3 regions of the Bacillus pfraonensis genome follow, and region 2 is predicted to be linked to each of the others. Evidence: riboswitches for the same ligand, from Rfam matches in the RefSeq annotation. Region 2 holds a riboswitch; each other region holds the start of a gene.

Region 1 (8,397 bases), on a different contig from region 2:
ACGTAAGAAGTCAGCGTTTGTTACTCCGCTAATTTCACTTGGATATTGCATTGCTAGGAATAGACCCGCTTGTGCGCGCTCATCTACTTCCATTTCTAATACATCTTCACCGTCGATGATGATGCTACCTTCTGTTACTTCATATTTCGGGTGACCCATAATTGCAGAAGATAAAGTTGATTTACCTGTTCCGTTAGGTCCCATAATTGCGTGGATTTCTCCACCTTTTACTTCAAGGTTTACACCTTTTAAAATTTCTTTACCGTCGATTGATACATGTAAGTCTTTAACCGTTAATGTAGAACCAGTCATCTCAATACCTCCATTAATCCTCTATATACATTTTAAAAATTCCTAAAACATTCACATTCTCATTTTATTCTCATTCTAATTTTATATCAAATAAAATGATATCGCAAACGCTGAAAAAAAGTAACACTTTTTTCACAAATGTATATAAGTATTTCCCTCACATCCTACTATGATACACCTTTCTTCTTATTTATATAAAGAAAAAAGGGCTGGAAATTTCCTAGCCCCTTTCATGTCTACTCATTTACCGGAAGTACTGCTCCCTTATATTCTTTATTAATAAAATCTTGAATTTCTTTTGAATGTAAAACTTCTACTAATTCCTTAATTTCTTTTTTCTTTTCATCGCCTTTACGAACGGCAATAATATTTGCATACGGAGAATCTGATCCTTCAATTGCAATTGCATCTTTTGTAGGATTTAATTTTGCATCAATTGCATAGTTTGAATTAATGAATAACGCATCACCTTCATTATTTTCGTATAGCTTTGGCGAAAGCCCTGGCTCAACATCTGTTTTAAACTTCAAGTTCTTTGGATTCTCCACGATATCTTTGACTGTCGCTTTAACGATATCTACACCATCTTTCAGTTTAATGACGCCGCCTTTTTGCAATAATGCAAGCATACGACCGCGTTCTGCTACGTTATTACTCATAATAACCGTTCCACCATCTGGAAGGTCTTTTAATTTTTTATATTTTTCGGAATATATTCCCATTGGCTCTAAATGGATTTTCCCTGCATTTACAATTTTATATCCCTTTTCCTCGATCTCCTTATCTAAATAAGGAATGTGTTGAAAATAGTTGGCATCAATGTCTTTATCGGCTAACGCTTTATTAGGTAACACATAATCTTGGAATGTTTCAATTTTTAGTTTGATTCCTTTTTTCTCTAATATTGGCTGTGCTTTTTCTAAAATAACAGCATGTGGCACGTTAGAAGCTCCCACAACAAGTGTACTTTCATCTTTCCCGCCGCAAGCAGCTAATGCAAATACAAAGACTGCTATAAAAATGGTTAATATAATTTTCTTCATCAGATGTCACCCTTATTTTTGTAATTTTCATAACTTTTTTCATATATGCATTTTATTAGGTACAAAATAAGAGCTGGCATTTACCAGCCCTTTTGATACCTACTATTCTTTTACAGGAACAACTGCGCCTTTATATTCCTTGTCAATGAAGTCTTCAATTTCTTTAGAATGCAGCACTTCTACAAGAGCTTTAATTTCTTTCTTATCTTTATCACCTTTACGAACCGCTACTACGTTTGCATATGGAGAGTCATTTCCTTCAATCGCGATTGCATCTTTTTCTGGGTTTAATTTCGCATCAATCGCATAGTTAGAGTTAATTAGAACAGCATCGCCTTCTTTATTGTTATACACTTGTGGCAATAAACCAGGCTCGATATCCGTTTTAAATTTTAGATTTTTTGGATTATCTGCAATATCTTTTGTAGTTGCTTTAACTGGATCTACCCCATCTTTAATTTTTAAAATACCTTCTTTTTGTAAAATCGCTAAACCACGTCCATGGTCAGCGACAGAGTTACTCATAATAATCGTCGCTCCATCTGGAAGGTCTTTTAAGCTCTTATACTTTTGAGAATATACACCAATTGGTTCTAAATGAATTTTTCCGGCTACTTCAAAATCGTATTTTTTATCTTTAATTTCTTTTTCTAAGTATGGAATGTGTTGGAAGTAGTTCGCATCTAATTCCTTATCCGCTAATGATTTATTCGGCAATACATAGTCTTGGAATGTTTCAATTTTTAATTCAATTCCCTTTTTCTCTAATAAAGGTTTTGCCTTTTCTAAGATAACAGCGTGCGGTACGTTAGAAGCTCCTACAACAAGTTTCTTTTCATCTTTATCTTTCCCACCACAAGCAGCTAAACCAAAAATTGACGTTGAAATAAGTGCTGTAAGTAATAATTTTTTCATTTGAAACACCCTCCCATTTTAATTATCGTTTATCAATTCGAATTGTTACACGATCACCAATCCACTGAATTAAAAATACAACGAGTAATACACAAATTGTTGCAACGATTGTTACATCGTTATTTCCACGCTGAAATCCTTCTAAATAAGCAAGTGTACCAAGACCACCAGCACCGACAACACCAGCCATCGCTGTATAGCCTACAAGTGCAATTGTCGTTACTGTAATACCAGATACAAGTGCTGGCAAAGATTCTGGAATCAATACTTTCCAAATAATCGTACTCGTTTTTGCTCCCATTGCTTTTGAAGCTTCTATTACTCCTTTATCAATCTCACGAAGTGCAATTTCAACCATCCTTGCATAAAATGGTGCCGCTCCAATAATTAAAGCTGGTAGTGCTGCGCTTGCTCCAAGAATTGTTCCAAGGAGAATCTTCGTAAATGGAATTAATAAAATAATTAAAATGATAAATGGAATGGAACGAAAGATATTTACAAATGCTCCAATCGCTGTGTGAATCGCTCTATTTTCCCATAAATTATCCTTTGCCGTCATGAAAAGTAATAGTCCTAAAATAAGACCTAAAACAAATGTCGCAAATGCTGCGATTGCCGTCATATATAATGTTTCACCTGTTGCTTCTAGCATTTGATTCCAGTCGACGTTCGCGAGTAACTTATCCATGTGCAATCACCTCCAGCTCTACTTGCTCTTGATGGATTCCTGCTATTGCTTGTTGGATTGCCACTTCCTCACCATTTAAGTGAATCACTAAACTTCCATACGATCCATTGTTTGTTTGAGCAATATTCCCTTGAAGTACACTTACTTCTATATCATCCCGCCTCATTAATCTCTGGAGTACTGGACGCTCTACAGAATCACCAATAAACTGTAAACGAATGACTTTTCCATCTGGATATTTTTCTAATAAACTCTCAATTGTTTCATTTGTATCTTCAGAATCTGTTAGCTGTTGTACAAATCGCTTTGTAATCTCCTTCTGTGGGTTACGGAATACCTCTAGTACAGGACCCGTCTCTACAATTTTTCCTTTTTCCATGACTGCAACACGATTACAAATTTTACGAATCACATGCATCTCATGTGTAATAAGTACAATTGTTAAGCCAAGACGTTTATTAATATCTAGTAGTAAATCTAAAATTTGATCTGTTGTTTCAGGGTCAAGCGCTGACGTCGCTTCATCACATAGCAGCACTTTCGGATTATTTGCTAATGCTCTCGCAATCCCAACGCGCTGCTTTTGTCCACCGCTTAATTGAGACGGATATGCATCGCCTCTTCCTTCTAATCCAACAAGATGAATTAACTCATCTACTCGTTTTTTTCGCTTTTCCTTATCCACTCCCGCAATTTCAAGTGGAAAAGCAATGTTCTCACGTACAGTTCGTGACCACAGTAAATTAAAATGTTGAAAAATCATTCCGATTTCTTGTCTTGCCTTTCGAAGTTCATTCCCAGTAATTGCTGAAATCACACGATTTGCTATCGTAATCTGTCCTGAAGTTGGTTTCTCTAATTGATTAAATAATCTGATTAAAGAACTTTTACCAGCGCCACTATATCCGATAACACCAAAGATCTCGCCTTTTTCTATTTTTAAATTGGCATCATCTACAGCAGTGACATCACCGCTTTTTGATTTATATATTTTCTTTACATTTTCCAATAAAATCATGATGTTCACCCCTTTTTGAATTAAAAAGCGTAAGCAGCTCGTTCAGATTTACTCCCACAATTTTTATTTTTGGTGTAAGAATTACTTAAATCTAACCGTCGCCATAGCTAAATTTCTTATTAGCTCCTCTTATTATTCGAATGTCCTCCTCATTCAAACAACAAAAAAACCTTTCTGCTTTTAGAATGAGCAGAAAGGTTTATATGCGTATATCAACATGATCCCTTCCTCTCATCTCTCAAAGCATTTGCTTTGCAGGAATTGGCACCATTTCAATCTAAAAATTGACGGTTGCCGGGCTTCACAGGGCTCAGTCCCTCCACCTCTCTTGATAAGAGAAATCAGATTTAATTTTCGTCTGATTTGAAATTTATGAAATTGTCTATATTTTATGACTTGAATTGTATCAATATACACCCACTATGTCAACAAAAAAATTCTTAAAAAACGAAACTTCAGACTATTAAGCACCTACTGGCATTGGCTTACATATATGAAATACGGATTCTAATAATAACATCGTACGATACGTTCCGTTATATTGCACACGTCCGCTGTGCAATAGTGTTTGCAACCGAACATTTCCAGTAACTAATCGCCTTAAATCTTCTTCCTGAAAGCAAATAAGTTGTTCCGTTCCCCGTGTCTCTTTCAAAAGCTGTATATACTCTCTTGAAATTTGAAGTGAGCAACACTCATCTCCAAAACGAAAATTGATCGTTTTTTCTCCTTGCCGAAGAAGCGGTTCTAGATGATATTGGCTATTAGCATACGTTACAAATGATTGAAGCAACGAATATAATCTCATTCTAGTCACATCCTTCATCTCACTTTCTCCTAATACCATTCCATCTTCTCAAACAGCAATCCTGTTACTTTCTCTCGACAAATAACGTACCGCTTTGATACCTCGACATATTTCCCAGAAAATATGTCGAGGCGGCAAAAACTTTGCCGCCTACTGTAATTCTTTATATAAATATTCAACTGAATGAAATGCATATATTTTCTTCACAATTGTTCCACGCTCAAATACGAGTAAGCAAGGTACACTTTCTACTTCATACTCTCGCGCTAAATGCGGGGCATAGTTTAAGTCTAGCATTCCTATTTCTAATTCAGATATAGTTGCTTCTACCACTGTTAGCATCTTCTTTGCTAATTGGCATGTTCCACACATCGGTGTATATACATATAACACTGTTTTTTCTTGGTCTGCTATTAGAGCTGTAGCTTCAGCACCTGTCCAGTCAATCACTTCTATCATTCCTTACCGTAAATATTCTGTATAAACGTCAATGTCAGCTCCCCATAATACGTTCGCTAAATGATTAGAAGGAGCAGTAGCCACTTCACGGTACGAACGATCAATGTAAATATGCTCGGCCTGCGGGAATTCTTTTCGAAATTGTTTTCTAAGCTTTTCACCTGCAGCATCAGCATCCACTAATACATACACTTCTTTATCAAAAAACTGATCAATGAGCTCATCCATTTTCGACAAACCAATTGTACCATTTGTACAAACAATTTCCACTGGTTCACGAATAATAGATTCAATCTTTCTTCTATCTGATTTTCCTTCGACAATAATGACTTTCTCTACATAGACCATACGTCATCACCCGATCACCATATACTATAAAACAACCTTACTTTAGTATATAGTATATTCGATATTTTCATGTTGTTTCCTGTTTATTTTTACAAAGAAAAGCGGAGGCGGCTCACTCAGAATGTGAGGGGGATGGAGCTAAATCAAGAAAAGCGCAAGCGGCTCGTTCAGAACAGGAGGACGTTGGAACTCCTGACGTAGAGGCGCTCTTTGCCTCGCAGGAAGGAGTGAAACGACCGACTGTTCTAGCCGCTGGAGCTAGACAAAGAAAAGCGCAAGCGGCTCGTTCAGAATGTGAAGGGGATGGAGGTTCTGACATAGAGGCACTCTTTCATTCACACAATACAAAATAAAAAGGACAGCACACTGGCTGCCCTTTTTGGTGACTAGAATTAGTCCTGGTTTGTCATTTCTGCATATTTTTCTGCAGATAATAACTTTTCTAATTGGCTTTCATCAGAAAGTTCAACTTTAACCATCCATGCACCTTCGTACGGAGATTCGTTAACAAGTTCTGGTTGGTCACTTAATTCTTCGTTTACTGCTACAACTTTACCACTTACAGGTGCGTATAATTCAGAAACTGTTTTAACAGATTCTACACTTCCGAATGGCTCGTCAGCTTCAAGTGTTGCACCTACTTCAGGAAGTTCAACGAATACGATATCGCCTAACTCGTTTTGTGCAAAATGAGTAATACCGATAACAACTTGGTTGCCTTCAGTTTTTACCCATTCGTGTTCTTCAGAGTAACGTAAATGATTTGGAATGCTCATGACTGTACCTCCAGTGAATGTATTAATTATGTAAAAATACCTTATTGGTACTTTTTCCACACACTTTCAAACTGCTCTTCGTTAAAACCAAGTGTTACATTCGTGCCATCTGTTACGATTGGACGTTTAATCAACATGCCATCAGACGCTAAAAGTTCAAACATTTCGTCCTCACTTGCATCCTTTAATTTATCTTTTAAGCCAAGTTCACGGTAACGCATTCCACTTGTATTAAAGAATTTTTTTAATGGCAATTCACTTTTTGCATGTAAATTACGCAAATCTTCTTTTGACGGTGGATTTTCAACAATATGAATCATTTCATATGCTACATCGTTTGCCTCAAACCATTTTTTCGCTTTTTGACATGTGCCACACTTTGGATATGAATAAAATGTTACTGTCATAAATTCACCTACTTTTTTACTAACCTTTACCTTTATCATATAGAAAACGTTTTATTATTTCAAACGATTCTTCTCTAAACTTTAACTTATTTCGTGATAATTTTCTTTTATCCTGCAAATTTTTCTTATTTTTCCGGTATTTCTGTATAAATTGCAAGTATAAAAATATATATGTATGCCGAATACACATATTAAACAAACGTTTATTTAATAGATTCGCCGCTACAAAAGCGAACATACGTCTTAAACAAACGTTTGATTAATTGAACTCCCTCTACACGAGCTTAAGATAGGGGGGATTCTCCGTTAAAATGATAAAAAAAAGCTCCTAATCTAGAGCTCCTTCACTGTCTACTCAAATAATCCGCAATCGTTTGAAACACGTATATATACATATTATGAATACTTTGCTCTGAAATCGTATCATTGTATAAATCAGTGCCCCAAAATTGCCCTTCCCCACTTCCTATATTTACAAATCCTTGTGTATACATCATCGCTCTATCTCTTGGTGCATTGTTATAATCTAGATCTTTTTCAGTAAAAATTAAATACGGTCGATCTTTTAAACCAACAAAAAACACTGGCTTTTTTAAGCCTAAAAATAGATCTGTATATTTTTCTTTTGATGCTTCTTCAAAATGTTCTTTCATAACAAGAAATCCATCAACTTTCTCTGATTTCTCCTTCATTTCATCTAACTTTACCTTCTCAAACTTTATATTTCGAAACGTGTCTTTTGGCGCTTCACCGACAACTCCAATAGTCAATGCCCTTCCGCTATACCCTTGAACAGGCGGTATATCCTTATTCTTTGCACACCCAGCTCCTACTAGGCATAACAATATAAGAAAACAAAAATTAAGCGAACGCTTCATTTCTACTCCCCCATCCCAAAAGTCAAGTGACAAAAATGTAAGGCAAATCCAAAAAATGTAAGTAAAATCGATAGCTCATTTTGATTTTCTATATTATAATCAATTGGATTTACTTTCATTACTAAACACTAGGAGATACTCATGAAAAAATATAAACTTTCATCTTTTCTTCCATTAAGTTATATACTTCTACTCGTACTCGTAAGTCCCCTTTACGATGTACTAAATAAATCTACTGTTCACGCTGTAAACGTTACAACTGTAGTAGATGATTGGATTCCATTTGTAAAAGCATTTATCATTCCATATTTACTGTGGTTTCCATACTTATACGGAGCACTTATTTATTACTGCTTTGCTGATCGAAAGCAATATTATGTCACTTTAAGTAGTGTAATTCTTGGAAAGCTTGCTTGTTTTTCTATTTATTACTTTTGGCAAACGACTGTACCGCGTCCAACCGTCGTTGGAACAGACATATTTTCTGAACTAGTTCGCTATATTTATAGTATTGATCAACCCGTAAACTGTTTCCCTAGCATTCATGTGCTTACGACATTTGTCATTATGTTAGCTGCCTTTAAACGCCGAGAACAACATGCTTTTGAATATTATATTCTTACTTTCTTTGGTACACTCATCATTTTATCAACACTATTTACAAAGCAGCATGCCTTCATAGATGCCGTTTCTGGGATGACGCTAGCAAGTATACTATACTTTGGTATTCAGCTAGTATTAGTAA
Region 2 (8,397 bases):
TATTACGCCATTTGTTGCAGTTGTATTTGCGGCGGTATGGGCGAAGGAATATATTTCGTTGCAACAAATGATCGGCGGGGGGATTATTTTTCTCGGTTTATGGTTTGTGAAATCTGAAAAGTTTGAAACGCAGTCAATTGCGCCAGAACATATATCAAAATAGGAAAACAGATCAGTTATGATCTGCTTTCCTATTTTTTTATTTTGGGCAGAAATATAAGGAACAAAATAGCAGTAATAAGTGGAAGTAAGTTGAGAAAAGGTATGCGAAACAGTGCAATGAGAATAATCCCAGGAAGAAGAACACCGAGGACAGCATAGAAAATACTATGTTTTTTTGTGTACCAATATAACGAGAGTCCTATAAGTGCAGGGATAATGAGGTGGATGAGAGCCATTAAAAAATAAATCATTAGAAGCCCCCTTTACTTGTGTACTTACTACATCATATCCATATGTTTATAGATTGATATCACTTTTTTGTAAAACTATGAAAAAATGTTTGAAAAAAAGTCATAAATTGCGCCTGCCTTCAAACTAGAAATCTTGTATAATATTATTTCCGAAAAATATTTTAACAACATAAGTGTAGTGTTTATGTTGTTTTTCTTTGAATATAACAGATAAAGTCTGATGATATGTAAATAAGATGATAATGGTAAAGGAGAACTGCATGATTAGTATGTCACTAAGGTCATTTAAAATTCAAATGTATTATTTGTTAGGTGCGATGCTATTAGGATGGGCGATGACACCTTTTTCTGCACACTTTCTAGGTGCGGGGATTGGTTTACTTGTTAGTATGTATTGTGTTTGGATTTTAGGAAGACGTATTGAAAAGCTTGGAGATAGTATTGTAAAAAAGAGTAAAGCACCAACACTTGGTATGATTAATCGCTTTGCAGCAGCGATTCTCGGTGCGATTATTATGTATGAGATTGAACACCATATGGTTATGTGGGCGTTTGCTGTTGGGATTATGGGTGGTTACTTTTTAATTGTTATTAATTTAGGATACTATAGCATGAGAGATGCGAAGAAATAAATACAAAAACCTTTTCTTTTAGTTGAGAAGAGAGCGTCCGGCGATGTGTAGCAGCGGTCAGTGCTTTTTTGGCTCCATGCCGTGTGTGAAAACAAAGGGAGCAAGTGAGAGGGGAATCCATTTTTATTTCTGAAGCCGTGATGTGTATGTTGGGAAATCAAAATATACAAATTTTCCCTCCTGGTATATCCCTTTTCTTTTTGAGTAGGGAGAGAACGTCCGGCCATGGATAAAGGCGGTCAGTGCTTTTTTTCGCTTCATGCCGTGTGAAAGTAAAAGGAGCAGGTGAGTAGGAAATTTGCATTAGGAGTACCACGAAAGTAAAAGAAAGAAGCTTACGTTTTGATCGTAAGCTTCTTTTTTATTGTAAGTATGTGCAACCAGCAAAGCCGCATGGGTTTTGTCGGTGAGTACGCGATCCTTTTAGGTTACAACATGCTTATTCATATGAGTAAAGGTCATTCAGACAGTAAAGGTTTTAAATTAAGCGATTGGACCGCCCAATTTGATAATATCTTCAGAAATGTTCTCGAATTTTTTGAAGTTTTCTTTGAACTTATCTGCAAGTTCGATTGCTTTTGCTTTGTAAGCTGCTTTATCAGCCCATGTTTGTTCAGGCATTAATACTTCATCAGGTACACCTGGTACATGTAGTGGTACTTCAAGACCGAAGATGTCATGTTTCGCTGTTTCAGCGTTATCAAGCTCGCCGTTTAATGCCGATTGTACCATTGCACGAGTGTAGCCTAAGTTCATACGTTTTCCAACGCCGTATTCGCCACCAGTCCAGCCAGTGTTTACTAAGAATACTTTCGCATCATGTTTCTCAATCTTTTCACCAAGCATTTCAGCATAGCGAGATGCATCAAGTGGTAAGAATGGAGAACCGAAGCAAGTTGAGAATGTTGCTTGCGGAGAAGTTACGCCGCGCTCAGTTCCAGCTAGTTTACTAGTGTAACCGCTTAAGAAATGGTACATAGCTTGCTCTTTATTTAATTTACTGATTGGAGGTAATACTCCAGATGCATCAGCAGTTAAGAAAATAATTGTGTTTGGATGTCCTGCAACACTTGGCACTACGATATTATCAATCGCATCAATTGGGTATGCAGCACGTGTATTTTCTGTTAATGTAGTATCATTATAATCTGCAATACGTGTTTGATTATCAATTACAACGTTCTCAAGCACTGATCCAAATGTAATTGCATCAAAAATTTGTGGCTCTTTTTCATGAGACAGGTTAATACATTTCGCGTAGCAACCGCCTTCAATATTGAATACGCCGTTATCAGACCAACCGTGCTCATCATCACCGATTAATTTACGGTGTGGGTCAGCAGATAGTGTTGTTTTACCTGTTCCAGATAAACCGAAGAATAAAGCGACATCGCCTTCTTCACCTACGTTTGCAGAGCAGTGCATTGATAAAATATCTTGTTCTGGAAGTAAGAAGTTCATAATAGAGAAAATTGATTTTTTCATTTCTCCAGCGTATTCCGTACCACCAATTAATACGATGCGTTTTTCAAATGAAACCATGATGAATGCTTCAGAATTTGTGCCGTCGATCGCTGGATCTGCCTTAAAGCTTGGTGCAGAAACAATTGTAAATTCAGATTCATGATTTGCTAATTCTTCTTCAGTTGGACGAATAAATAATTGATGTACAAATAAATTGTGCCATGCATATTCGTTAACAACTTGTAATGGAAGACGATAGTTGCGATCAGCACCAGCGAATCCTTTAAACACGAATAATTCGTCTTTTTCCTTTAAGTACTCTAATACTTTTGTATATAATTTATTAAAATGTTCTTCAGAAATCGGTTGGTTTACAGATCCCCAAGCAATCTTATCTGCAACCGATGCTTCTTTCACAATGAATTTATCTTTAGGAGAACGTCCTGTATACTTTCCTGTAGAAGCAGAGACGGCACCAGTAGAAGTTAATTTCCCTTCGTTTCTCATTAGTACTTTTTCCACTAATTGTGGAACGCTTAGTTGAATCTGTGCATTGCTTCCGTTCAGTAATTCGTGTAATCCAATTTGGACATTCACAGTACTCATATTTATATACCATCCTTTTCATTTTAATGAAATATTTCTCGTAATCCCCACCAAGAGTATAACACAATCATATAAATAATGTATACTATTTATTTATTTTTGTTTGTGTGAATGTATAATTTTCCTATTAATATTTTGTTCGACAAGAAATGCGAAAAACTTGTAGGAATATGTGAATATTAATTGACAAATGAATATCATTTCTTTAGTATAGGTTGGGACGGATACTCTCTTATCCCGAGCTGGCGGAGGGACAGGCCCGATGAAGCCCAGCAACCTCACTTGTATTGGTAAAAACAAGTGAATAGGTGCTAAAACCTGTGCGAGGCGCAAGGTCTCGAACGATAAGAGCGAAGGGCAAAAAGCAGTATGCAAGTAGCAAATTAAACCTTTTCTCTATAAATAGGAAAGGTTTTTCTTTATGCTTGTGTGGGAGAATAAATGAATGTCGCAGTTTGTGGCAAATTAAGGATGAGTTCCGTACAATATATACAATTACTGTAGGGAGGTTTACCACATGACAAAACAACGTCATCTGTTCACATCTGAGTCTGTAACTGAAGGACATCCAGATAAAATTTGTGACCAAATTTCTGATTCAATTTTAGATGCGATCTTAGCAAAAGACGCAAATGCACGTGTAGCTTGTGAAACAACAGTAACAACTGGTTTAGTATTGGTAGCGGGGGAAATTACGACTTCTACTTATGTAGATATTCCAAAGATCGTTCGTGAAACAATCCAAGGAATCGGTTACACTCGTGCAAAATACGGATTCGATGCAGAAACTTGTGCAGTTTTAACATCTATCGATGAGCAATCTGCTGACATCGCTATGGGTGTTGACCAAGCGTTAGAAGCACGTGAAGGTCAAATGACTGACGCTGAGATTGAGGCAATCGGTGCAGGGGACCAAGGTTTAATGTTTGGTTTCGCATGTAATGAAACAAAAGAATTAATGCCACTTCCAATCTCACTTGCTCACAAATTAGCTCGTCGTTTAACGGAAGTACGTAAAGATGAAACATTAGATTATTTACGTCCAGACGGTAAAACGCAAGTTACAGTTGAGTATGATGAAAATGGTAAACCAGTACGTATCGATACAATTGTAATTTCAACGCAGCATCACCCAGAAGCTACGTGGGAACAAATCGATCGTGACTTAAAAGAGCAAGTAATCAAAGCTGTCGTACCAGCAGAATTAATGGATGAGGAAACAAAATTCTTCATTAACCCAACTGGCCGCTTCGTAATCGGTGGACCACAAGGGGATGCTGGTTTAACAGGACGTAAAATCATCGTCGATACTTACGGCGGATACGCTCGTCATGGCGGCGGTGCATTCTCTGGTAAGGATGCTACAAAAGTTGACCGCTCTGCGGCATACGCAGCTCGTTATGTTGCGAAAAACATCGTAGCAGCTGGCCTTGCTGAAAAAGCAGAAGTACAACTTGCATACGCAATCGGCGTAGCACAACCAGTATCAATTTCAGTTGATACATTCGGCACTGGTAAAGTATCTGAAGAAGTACTAGTAGAACTAGTTCGTAACAACTTCGATCTTCGCCCGGCTGGCATTATCAAAATGTTAGACTTACGTCGCCCAATTTACAAACAAACAGCAGCTTACGGACACTTCGGACGTACTGATGTAGATCTTTCATGGGAACGTACAGACAAAGCAGCAGCTTTAAAAGAGCAAGCTGGTCTATAATATAAGAAGAAAAAGCTTTGCGCGAAGGCGCAAAGCTTTTTTTATTGTATGGATTATAAGTTCAAGCTTGCTTGGATAGTTTATCCCGCATTAACGGAACAAATGCTATCATCCTTTCTTCTGACGCGCTTTTCCAGCACAAAATGCACTGCATAGCAAAAAGAGCGTTGCGAATCCCCAGCCACCGATTGCTGAATAAGGAACAGCATCCTTTAATGCCATCCCAGCACTGATGGAAGCGACAAATAGAAGGATAAATACCGTTGTAAGTTTTTGATAAAGTTCCATGAATAAGCCTCCTAATTATGAAAATTTGTTTAGTTTGCATCAGATTGTTCCGCGCGATTCAAAATCCAATTCAATAGGAAAGGGCGAGAAGAATTGCTGTACTTGTTAAGTATGTGTGGTCAGAACCGTCGGACATTTGGATAGAGAGTTTTTACAATATTGATATCTCATCCATAGGAAATAATTTGATAGTGGCTTAGATGAATTAAAAATGGGACTTGGTGCAAGTTGTTTTATATTGTTAAATACAATTTGGATTGTGGAAAAATACCTTTTTATGGTTATATATACTTATATTGTATCATGATGTTTTGTTCATTTGATACATAATTGTAGACATGTGATGTATTTCATACTTCATAAAGTTTCGATACGATATGATAAAATGATGAGTAGTTCATAAGAAGGAGCGAATAAAAATGAGTGTAATAGAACATAAAAAGCAAGCGCCCAAAAAAGTGCGCTGTAAAATTGTTACGGTCTCTGATACACGTACAGAAGAGACTGATAAGAGCGGCAAGTTATTAAAAGAATTATTAGTAGAAGCAGGACACATGGTAACGGCTTATGAAATTGTAAAAGATGATAAAGAAGATATTAAACAGGCTGTATTATCTGGCTATCACCAAGAAGATGTTGACGTTATCTTAACAAACGGCGGAACAGGCATTACGAAGCGTGATGTGACAATTGAAGCCGTTTCAGCATTATTAGATAAGGAAATCGTTGGATTTGGTGAACTGTTTCGGATGATTAGTTATTTAGAAGATATCGGAAGCGCTGCAATGCTAAGTAGAGCAATTGGTGGAACAATCGGAAGAAAAGTTGTCTTTTCGATGCCTGGTTCTAGCGGGGCTGTTCGCCTTGCAATGAATAAATTGATTTTGCCAGAGCTTGGACATATTACATTTGAGCTGCATCGACAATGAAAAGGCTCGCTGGAATTGTATTAGCAGGTGGTATGTCAAGACGCTTTGGTGAGCCGAAAGCCTTAGCAAGCTGGCAAGGACATACTTTTATCGAACACATTGTTCAGGTCATGCAGACTGCCGTGCAAGATGTAGTTGTGATTAGTCATCCTGATATAAAAGAAAGAATTGTTACTTTAGTAGACGTTCCTGTTATAGAAGATACTCCTTCCTATAAAGGAGATGGTCCGCTTGCGGGGATTGTATCGGGGATGGAGCATATAAATGCAGATTGGTATATCGTTTCTCCTTGTGATACGCCAAACCTTTCAAGTGAGTGGATTACAGCATTAACAGGGCAAATAAATGATGAATATGAAGCGATTATTCCGGTTATTGATGGAAGAAAGCAGCCATTATTAGCGGCATATCATAATCGTGTAAAAGAAAAAATATACGCATTGTTACATGAAGAAAAACGAAGTGTGGGACAGCTTTTATCGCAGTGTCATGTAAAGTATGTGATGGAAGAAGAATGGAATGTGGCGAAGGAATTGTTTATGAATGTAAATACACAAGAGGAATATGTCCGGTTACTGAATGAGAAAAAGAAGAAAAAGGTATGACGTTATAGCGTCATACCTTTTTCATTTATCCCGCATTAACGGACAGTAACACTCCCACCTCAAAATTCAGCGAAAAAAAGAAGTTAGGTGGAAGATGAACTGTCCGTAAAAGCCTGATTCGTTCAACTAATAATCAGTGGGGATGAAGAAAAAAACTACTGATTAAAGTTTCACTTTATGAGTTGAACTTTTCTATTACGCAAGTAGTTCGGCATTGTTTTGCTGAAGCACCTCTTCATATTGCATGTATAAGCCGTGGAAAATATCATCCCAGTTTTGTGTAGCGGCGTAGGATCTAGCGGTTATGCTCATTTGTTTACGCATTGCTTTGTTAGTTAACAGCTGATAAATGGATGATAAAAATGAGTTCGCATTTTTTGGCTCGCAAAGAAAACCTGTTTTTCCATCTGTAATAATATTTTTTACCCCGCCAGAATTTGCACCAATTACTGGTGTACCGCATGCGAGTGATTCAAGTACGACATTGCCAAATGTTTAGGTGGCTGATGGAAATACCATCAGATCAGAGCATGCATAAGCTTCTGCTAAGTTTTCTCCTTGTAAATATCCTGTAAAGGTCACGTTAGTTGTTGGCACGGTTTCACGTAATTCTTTGGCAAGGGGGCCATCTCCAGCAATAAGCCAATGAATATTATCTGTTCGTTCTTTAAGTGTTGTTTGAATCAATATACGAAGCGTCTCGATATCTTTTTCAGGGGCGATGCGTCCGGCATATGAAAGAATGTATGGAGCAGTAATATTATATTTTTTTCGGAATACGTCTTTATTGTAAGCAGGATGGAAGAGAGAACAATCTACTCCTCGTCCCCATATATATAAATTTTGAAATTCTTTTTTAGCTAATTGCTGCAATGTTTCGAGAGAAGGGACAAAGTTCTTTTGCATATGGCTATGAAACCATTTTAAATAATTCCATAACATATTGGAGAAAAATTCAATTTTATAATACTTCAAGTAGGCATTAAAGTCAGTGTGATAAGAACCGACAAGAGGGATATTTAATTTTTTTGCGTAATACATGCCGCATAGTCCCATGTTAAAAGGAGTAGCGACATGAATGATATCGGGTCTAAAGCTAAGAAGCTCTCGCTTAATACGTGGATTTGGAAATGCAAATCGGCATTCTGGATATAGTATTTTCAGCGGGATACTTCTCATTTTATTCACATTGGCTAAGAAGTCATCTTCTGCTGTATGCTGCGGTGCAAATACGGAATAGGAAATATTTTGTTTTTGAAAATAACAGGTCAAACGATCTAATGTTTTTGCCACGCCGTTTACTTGGGGTGTAAATGTATCAGTAAATATGGCGACTCTCATCCAATCGCTCCTTTACATGAAAAGTGGAATGAATTGATAAAAAGAGATGATGCCAGAACATGTGCCAAAGCACATACCTACAAGTACATCTGATGGATAGTGAAGCCCAAGATAGATACGAGAAATTCCTACAATCATTGCTAATGGGAGTAAAAAGGCTGCCAAGTTTGTATCATGACAAATAAATGGAACAACAATTGAAAAAATAGCTGTTGTATGACCAGATGGAAAGGAATGATCTTGTAATGGATGCAATGGGTATTTTGCATCTTGAATTGTTAAATAAGGCCGTTTACGTGGGTACCACCTTTTTAAAATTTGCACAGGAATATGACTTATTGCTAATGAAAGAGCTGCTGCAATTGCGGCAGTGTGCAGAAGCCCTTTTGAAAAGATAAGGAA
Region 3 (8,397 bases), on a different contig from region 2:
TATCTGCTTCGAGGGTTTTCTATTAACTATTAAAATAGATTTCTAAGCGAATGATTCACGTAATCTCTTTTTTCATAGTTCGCTTTCCATTCTAATAGTCCATCTATACATAAAAATAAATTAATTAGAGCAAGAATTAACATCACATATAAACCTGTCGAAATGTATATGGCAATACTTACAACATTATATAAGATCCATAAATGCCAGTTCTCTAAAATCTTTCTACTAAGCATAAACTGAGCCACAAGTCCTAACACTGCATTTAAAGCATCTAAATACGGGTTTGTCGACTCTAAATAACGAATTTGATAATACCCCCATCCAATCCAAGCAACTAGAATCAAAATGATATAACCAATCCACCCTTTCAAATCTAAGCGAACGGTTGGTTTCACGTCTCCCTCTCCACTACGTGCAATCCAATAATACCAACCATATACATTAAATATGAATTGGAACGCTGCTAATATGGCCATTGCATATAACCCCTGTGTAATAAAAATGTATAGAAAAGATGCAACTGTAATCATCCCAAATAAAAAATTCCATACCTTTTCTCGAGCTAGTAACCAAACATTTATAATCCCCATAACAGATGCAAAAATTTCAATATAGCTCGACTGAATATACATACCTACTAGCATACAAATAATACTAGAGATAATTAAAAAAACTGGATGTCTAACCATAAGCCTCTCTCCCCAAATATTTTATGATTTCTCTACACACATTATAAAGAAAGCGCCTATTTATATCCATATTTTTCTAATTATCTTTTTTCTTATTATACAGTTACATTACATGTATTCCCTCATTGCTAATTTATATAAGTCATTTCTTTTTACAAAAATCTCTCAAAGATGTTATCGTTTTTTATAACATATTCTAGGTATGGAGGAATAAAGGATATGCCAAAGAAACATAGAATTTTATTTATTGGTGCCGGTCGTATGGCAGAAGCAATCTTTGCCGGACTTCTCAAAACAAGTAAAGAGCACATCGAAGAAATTGTTGTATCCAATCGAAGTAACATAGAAAAACTTAAGCAACTAGAGGAAAAATATGACATTTCAATTACAAATGATTGGAAAGAGCACATTAAAAATGCAGACACCATTGTTTTAGCCATGCCACCAGCTGCACATGAGCAATTATTAGCGGAGTTATCGCCTCTTCTAACCAATCAGTTTGTTGTAACAGTTGCTGCCGGAATTGGTCCATCTTATTTAGAAGAAAAACTCCCTCAAGGTACACCTGTTGCCTGGATTATGCCCAATACAGCTGCAACAATTGGGAAGTCTATTTCTCTATATACAATGGGACATTTCGTAAATAAAGAACATCAAGAAACACTGCAACTACTTTTAAAAGGGATTGGTACAGCACAGCTATGCACAGAAGAAGAGGTACATCAGCTTACCGCTGTAACTGGAAGTGCCCCAGCATTCCTTTACCACTTTACTGAAGGATTAATTGAAGCAACGAAAAGCTATGGAATCGATGAAGCAACCGCAAAACACCTCGTTATTCAAATGATTGCTGGCTCTGCTGCTATGCTTGAAGAAGAACAAGATCCAGCTATGCTTCGCGAACAAGTGACAACACCAGGTGGCTCAACTGCAGAAGGTTTGAAAATGCTATATGAGAATAATTTTTCAAATATAATTGCTCAAGCCATTGAAGCAACAAATAAAAAAGCTAGGGGGAATTAATATGACAGTAACAAGCTTACAAGATTGCACAACATTACATAACGGTGTAAAAATGCCTTGGTTTGGTTTAGGCGTTTTTAAAGTTGAAGATGGTACACAGGTAATTGATTCTGTAAAAACAGCTATTAAAAACGGATACCGCAGCATCGATACAGCTGCAGTGTATAAAAATGAAGATGGCGTTGGACAGGCAATTCGTGAATGTGGAGTTCCCCGTGAAGAATTATTCATCACATCAAAAGTATGGAACAGTGATCAAGGCTATGAATCAACATTACAAGCCTTCGAAACAACATTACAAAAATTAGGCTTGGAATACTTAGATCTATACTTAGTACACTGGCCTGTAAAAGGAAAATATACAGAGACATGGAAGGCATTAGAGAAACTTTATAAAGACGGCCGTGTTCGTGCTATCGGCGTTAGCAATTTCCAAATCCATCACTTACAAGATATTCTAGAAATCGCTGAAATTAAACCGATGATTAATCAAGTTGAATATCATCCACGCTTAACACAAGAAGAACTTCACTCTTTCTGTAGAGATCATACTATTCAACTAGAAGCTTGGTCACCATTAATGCAAGGTCAATTACTCGACCATCCAGTATTGCAAGAAATTTCTACAAAATATAACAAATCAACAGCACAAGTCATTTTACGCTGGGATTTACAAAATGAAGTTGTAACAATTCCTAAATCAATTAAAGAACACCGTATTATCGAAAATGCAAACATCTTTGATTTTGAATTGAGTGCAGATGATATGAAAGCAATTCAGTCATTAAATGAAAATCACCGCGTCGGTCCAGACCCTGACAATTTCGACTTTTAAAAAGAAGCGTCACTACAAATATTTGCAGTGACGCTTCTTTTAATTAAAAAACTGAAAATTTAAACTATATTTCATTTTATTGACAGTTCATTCACCTAGGTGTAATATTTTGAATAATCAAAGAAACAAAAAATTAATATAAATCATTATGTTTACTCATTGTATCAAGAGAGGTGGAGGGACTGGCCCTTTGAAACCTCGGCAACAGGTTCACTTTGAATACTGTGCCACTTCCTGCAAGCATTATGCTTGAAAGATAGAATGAGGGACTTCGTTTATATACAGGTACGTGCCTTGTAAACAAAACTCCCTCTTTCTCGATAAGAAAAGAGGGAGTTTTTCTTTCCCTCACAAATTGTTCATCAACTAATAACCAAACAATTTAGGGAGGAATTTTACATGAAAAAGAAATTTGTACCTGCTGTCGCATCTGTTTTAGGAGCAAGTCTTTTATTAACAGGTTGCGGTAGCTATAAAGACGAAGCAAGTGAAGCAAAAGCAAAGGATAAAGCCCCTGATAAACAAGTATTGAACTTGGCCACTGGTACAGAAATCCGTACAATGGATACTGCTCGCGCCACAGATACTGACTCTGGCCAAGTAATGAGAAACGTATTTGAAGGTTTATATAACCTCGGTGAAGGAAACAAGCCTGTTCCTGGTGTAGCAAAGTCTCATGCGGTTAATCCTGATAAAACAAAATATACGTTCCATTTACGAGATTCAAAATGGTCAAACGGTACTCCTGTGACAGCAAAAGATTTTGTCTTTGCTTGGCAACGTGCCGTTGATCCAGCGACTGCTTCTGAATACGCATTTCTATTCTTTGATATAAAAAATGCGAAAAAGATTAATAATAAAGAACTTCCGGCTGACCAGCTCGGTGTAAAAGCAATCGATGACCACACCTTTGAAGTTGAATTAGAGCGCCCTGTTCCCTACTTTATTAGTTTAACGGCATTTCCAACATTCTTACCAATTAATGAAGCATTCTTCAAATCACAAGGTGATAAATATGCTTTAGAAGATAACACGATTCTTTATAATGGTGCCTTTACATTAAGTGATTGGAAACATGAACAAAGCTTTAAGTTCAAGAAGAATACCAACTATTGGGATAAGGATAATGTGAAACTTGAAGAAATTAATTTTAATGTCGTCAAGGATCATTCAACAGCTGTTAATTTATATGAATCAAAACAAATTGATCGACTTACTTTAACATCTGATCTTGTTGATAAATATCGCAAAGATAGTAACTTTAAAGAACGACCAGATGTCGGGGTACAATTTGTACGTATGAACCAGAAAAATAAAACGTTACAAAATATAAATGTTCGTCAAGCAATCGATAAATCGATAGATAAGAAAGCATTTGTAAATGTGCTTTTAAATGATGGCTCTCTACCCTCCTATTCTCTAGTGCCAAAAAATTTCGCCAAAGGGCCAAATGGAAAAGACTTCCGTGAAGAGAATGGTAATTTAACAAAAGAAAACACAAAAGAAGCGCAACAGTTTTGGAAACAAGCAAAACAAGAATTAGGATCTGACAAAATTTCAATTGAATTATTAACAAGTGATGGCGATCTACCTAGAAAAACAGGTGAATATTTAAAAGAACAACTAGAGAAAAATTTAGAAGGATTAACAGTAAATGTTAAGCCTCAACCACGTAAACAACAAGTCACATTATTACTACAAGGAAATTATGAGATTGCTATTGACGGATGGAGCCCGGATTTTGCCGATCCAATTACATTCTTAGAGTTATTTACAACTGATAACTCATACAACTTAGATCACTATTCTAACAAAGAATTTGATAATCTAATCCAAAAAGTTAAAACCGACTTAGCTGGTGATGAAAAAGCACGTTGGGAAGCTTTAAAACAAGCAGAAAAAATCTTATTTAAAGATGCCGTTATCTCTCCTCTTTATCAAAATGGAACAACATACTTAGAGCGTTCTTATGTCAAAGGCGTAGTTGAAGTTGATTTTGCAGGGCCACTTAACTTCAAATGGGCGAAAGTTGAGAAGTAAACAGCCCGTGTAAAATGTCATTTTCATAAAAAGAAAAAGGAATCCTTCAACAGGACTCCTTTTTCTTTATGCTTCTTTTATTACATGTCTCTTTCTTTTTACTATTACTGATATCCCTACAGCAACTAGCGATACCATTTGAGTAATAATAATTATAAATAATAGAAAGATAACATTCTCTTTTAAGTTTCCGCCACCAAATACTATTGCGAAATAACCCTTTGCGGCATATGTTGCGGGAAATAATTCACCGATTGTTTGATATGTTTTTGATAACATAGCATACGGTACCATCACACCAGAACTTACAAGTTGTAAAGAAAGCGAAATAATATTAAAGAGCATGCCTGCATTTCCAAATAAGGTAATAAACATTTGTGTTAATGATAGGAAGGAAAAGAAGACAATTGCTTGGAATATCCATACATTCCATACCGTTTCTTGCACTTCAAGTTGAAATGCTTTCATTAAACCAATTGTAATGCATGCAAGTAGGATTGATACTGTGCCATTAATCACTTGTCGTGATAGGTAACTATCCCAGTTTCCCCCTACCTGTTTTGCCACTTTAGATAGTTCCATACTCATAATCATCGCTCCTACAAATGAAGCTAACACGATCATAAGCGGTACCATATTTACAGAAAATCCTTTTGCATCATTTACCTTGTGAATCGTAAATCCAACCGAATCTTCAGCTAATCCTTTTATCACTTCTACACTGCCCGGCCCCATAGCAAGTAGTTTCCCGGCAACTACTTGCTGCTTATAATTTGAGACCTCTTTATTTACATTATCACGAACTTGTTTCGCGACTCCTTCCATCATTTGTTTTGCCATCATAGAGTTTGCTTGGTTAATATGAAAATTTAAATTTGTTTTTCCTTTTTCACTTATATCCTTTGAAAAAGAAGCTGGTATTTCAATAATCATATTGTATGCACGCTTATCCATTTCTTCTTTTGCTTTTTCCATAGACTTCTCTTTCGTTACTTGAAAAGGTAAATTTTTCTGTAATCCTTCTCCTATTTTGCTTCCCATATTCATATCTTGGTTCACAATAGCAATTTGCATTTGATCGGCTCTTTCATTTACTCCATCATAAGCTGTAAGCCAAACACAAAAGAAAATAAGCTGAAACGCTAATGCTACCACAATTCCCACATACGTACCTGGTGTCTTTAAAAATTGTTTCAATGTATTCATTCTTCCGCCTCCAGCAAGCAAGTACATACTTGCATTTCATTTTAAATAAATACTAGGGTCTTAATGCCCTAGCATATAAAGTTATATTATTCTCAATAAAGTTCTCATCATTCATTTCCATAAGTCGATTTTCAAAACGCAATTTGGATAGAAAGTAACCAAAATTAATCCATATAAAATTCATTACTTGAGCTTCAATATTTGTATCAATAATTTTTCCTTTTTGCTGCATTTGTGCAAAATACATCATTAATTCTTCTTTTAAGCCTTTTGGTATTTTGGCAATTTCATCATCTAATTCAGGAAACACGCCTGTTTCACGTATACCAATAGAAATGATGTCTTTTGCTTCATTCAAGAAGTTATGATAATGTCTTGCTAAATTCTTTAAATCTGTTTCTAATTCCCACACAATTTCTGTTTGTAAAAACCGTTGTAAATGCGGCAAATATGAAAATTCATAAACGGCTGCTTCAATGACGCCCTTTTTGTTTTTAAAATTACGAAAGATCGTTACTTCATTAACACCAGCACGCATTGCAATTTCTTTTGTTGTTGCTGCCTTATATCCTTTTTCTTTCACTAATTCAATTGCTGCTTGAATAATTTTGTCTGCCGTCTTTGAGCGCGCCATACAATCCTCTCTTTCTAATGCAAGTGATCACTTACATTTAGATTATATAAGTTTCTAATTATTGTCAATCTAATTTTTGTAAATTACTACGAACGATACTCGTATAAACAGCCCAAAAACTGAAATACAGTTAATATAACACTAAATAAAAGCACAACTAGCATACTCATGTGTAAAGATGGATAAAAAATAGTAATTGCTCCCCAAACACTTATACTAAAATAGACAAATTGAACAATGACTCCTGTTGGTTTCAACCATATCCTTGTCTTATGTTTTGTGATTTTCACTAAAAAACCGATAATTGAAAATAAAGTTAATGCAAGAAATGCTAGCCATCTTCCATAAGTAATATCATAAGGTTCAATTTGACTTGGAAATATAAAATGTATGATACGAAATAATAGAATCCCAATGCCGATACAGATTATTAATGCGAGAAAGCATTCTATACTAGCCTTTAATAGAGAAGATAAAATTGGTTTTCTTTTCCCTATTACTTCTATCATTTCACTCAGTACACCCACTACAAATAACGCACAAAACCATATAAAGAAATAAAGAGGTGTTTCTAATTTCAATAATTCCGATATTGAATAGAATACCATTTTCCACATGTGTTCTTTCTCACCTTTTCTTATTCTTCTATATCTTCAAACTGTAAATTCGTAGGTTCTTCAGAAAGAGTCTCATAAAAATTTTCTGCTAGATCTGTCGAAGGCACCTTTTCATCAACTTCATCTAATCGAAAACTATCAGCCCATATACATCCTTCTCCTGATAATAAAACGCCAAATGCAATACCAAGCGCTTCTTCTTTTATATCTAAAACAACTGAATATGGTTGCCAATTTGTTGTATTTTTAATGGGGCGATTTTGCATATTATCCATTGCTAATGGTTCTGTATCTTTTCCATCTACACGCATCCACAGCCCTGCCCAATCTTTTACATTCTCACTTTTAATAAAAGCCGTTAGACGCAAACGCTTCCCTCTATATTTGTCCGCTTTAAACATTTGCATCAACATTGTAAACCCGCCATGTGTAACACCTTCTTTCGCTTGTATATAAGCTGATGCTCTTCCTTGATGAACAGTCTCATAATCTAATCCCATTTCGTATTCTGTAGGGTGACTTCCGCTTAATACCCATCCATTTGGTAATCCTTTTTGCATTGAAGTTCCCTCCCTTTCTATATAAAACGATTGAAAATATGTACGATATCTTTTGGGTGGCAAATGAAACATACGTTTAAATGCCCTTGTAAATGCTTCTTGTGAAGAGAAACCATATTGGATTGCAATATCAAGAACTGGCCTTTCTGTCATTACTAATGTTTGTGCCGCATGTGTTAACCTTCTTTTTCGAACATATTCCATAATGCTGATTCCAAGGTGACGTTGAAATATACGATGGAAATGGTACATGGATACTGCACAATAAGAAGCTACTCTTTCTGTCGTTAACTCTTCCTCTAAATGTTCTTCAATATAAATAATTGCTTTTTTTATCGCATCTCTATATTTTTCATACACTATGGTACCTCCTTACACTTCCAATTTACCATATAAAACCAAAATTTTTTTGATTTAAATTGCGAAGTATCCTCCATAGCACAAAGAAAATAATTTATTTCAAACACATACATAATTACATAAAAATGGGAAAAACTTATGTAGAAGGAAAGACACAATAAGGAGGAATATATAATGAGAATTCTACTTTCAATTCTTTTAACTCTTATGCTTGTGCCCGTAATGACAGCGTGTAACGCAAATAATCAGGACAATACAGCAACTGATAACAAGAAAACAACTGAAGAAACAAAGCAGGAAGCAACGCAAGATTTAAAGCTTAATTTTAATGAATTCAGTTTAGATACTGACTATCAAGATACGAAAAAAGATTATGAAGCAGACTACAAAAATAAAGCAAATGAAAAACAGATGGAAGCTAAAATTGAAG

What was found. A riboswitch is a leader RNA that binds a small molecule or an ion and turns the genes downstream of it on or off. The one in region 2 is predicted to bind S-adenosylmethionine.
Region 1: it holds a riboswitch for S-adenosylmethionine, as region 2 does, so the genes downstream of both, KFD70_RS03245 (methionine ABC transporter ATP-binding protein) here and metK (methionine adenosyltransferase) in region 2, are expected to answer to the same signal.
Region 3: it holds a riboswitch for S-adenosylmethionine, as region 2 does, so the genes downstream of both, KFD70_RS18340 (peptide ABC transporter substrate-binding protein) here and metK (methionine adenosyltransferase) in region 2, are expected to answer to the same signal.

Annotation. Positions count from the first base shown of each region.
Region 1 covers NZ_JAHCDO010000003.1:77,964-86,360, forward strand. The annotation lists gene sufC (Fe-S cluster assembly ATPase SufC) at 1-312, opposite strand, end outside; gene metQ (methionine ABC transporter substrate-binding lipoprotein MetQ) at 549-1,355, opposite strand; gene metQ (methionine ABC transporter substrate-binding lipoprotein MetQ) at 1,458-2,270, opposite strand; gene KFD70_RS03240 (methionine ABC transporter permease) at 2,293-2,958, opposite strand; gene KFD70_RS03245 (methionine ABC transporter ATP-binding protein) at 2,951-3,976, opposite strand; SAM riboswitch class I at 4,205-4,314, opposite strand; gene KFD70_RS03250 (hypothetical protein) at 4,440-4,784, opposite strand; gene KFD70_RS03255 (thioredoxin family protein) at 4,935-5,243, opposite strand; gene KFD70_RS03260 (toprim domain-containing protein) at 5,247-5,591, opposite strand; gene gcvH (glycine cleavage system protein GcvH) at 5,984-6,367, opposite strand; gene KFD70_RS03270 (arsenate reductase family protein) at 6,409-6,774, opposite strand; gene KFD70_RS03275 (hypothetical protein) at 7,119-7,652, opposite strand; gene KFD70_RS03280 (phosphatase PAP2 family protein) at 7,794-8,397, shown strand, end outside.
Region 2 covers NZ_JAHCDO010000007.1:118,191-126,587, forward strand. The annotation lists gene KFD70_RS08690 (DMT family transporter) at 1-163, shown strand, start outside; gene KFD70_RS08695 (hypothetical protein) at 192-413, opposite strand; gene KFD70_RS08700 (ATP synthase subunit I) at 674-1,045, shown strand; gene pckA (phosphoenolpyruvate carboxykinase (ATP)) at 1,529-3,115, opposite strand; SAM riboswitch class I at 3,345-3,466, shown strand; gene metK (methionine adenosyltransferase) at 3,633-4,832, shown strand; gene KFD70_RS08715 (hypothetical protein) at 4,941-5,120, opposite strand; gene KFD70_RS08720 (MogA/MoaB family molybdenum cofactor biosynthesis protein) at 5,540-6,049, shown strand; gene KFD70_RS08725 (molybdenum cofactor guanylyltransferase) at 6,046-6,654, shown strand; partial or broken gene KFD70_RS08730 (glycosyltransferase family 4 protein) at 6,850-7,995, opposite strand; gene KFD70_RS08735 (phosphatase PAP2 family protein) at 8,008-8,397, opposite strand, start outside.
Region 3 covers NZ_JAHCDO010000018.1:64,242-72,638, forward strand. The annotation lists gene pnuC (nicotinamide riboside transporter PnuC) at 30-692, opposite strand; gene proC (pyrroline-5-carboxylate reductase) at 912-1,715, shown strand; gene KFD70_RS18335 (aldo/keto reductase) at 1,717-2,550, shown strand; SAM riboswitch class I at 2,709-2,813, shown strand; gene KFD70_RS18340 (peptide ABC transporter substrate-binding protein) at 2,950-4,590, shown strand; gene KFD70_RS18345 (YhgE/Pip domain-containing protein) at 4,657-5,796, opposite strand; gene KFD70_RS18350 (TetR/AcrR family transcriptional regulator) at 5,849-6,430, opposite strand; gene KFD70_RS18355 (DUF5823 family protein) at 6,517-7,047, opposite strand; gene KFD70_RS18360 (helix-turn-helix transcriptional regulator) at 7,068-7,967, opposite strand; gene KFD70_RS18365 (YusW family protein) at 8,142-8,397, shown strand, end outside.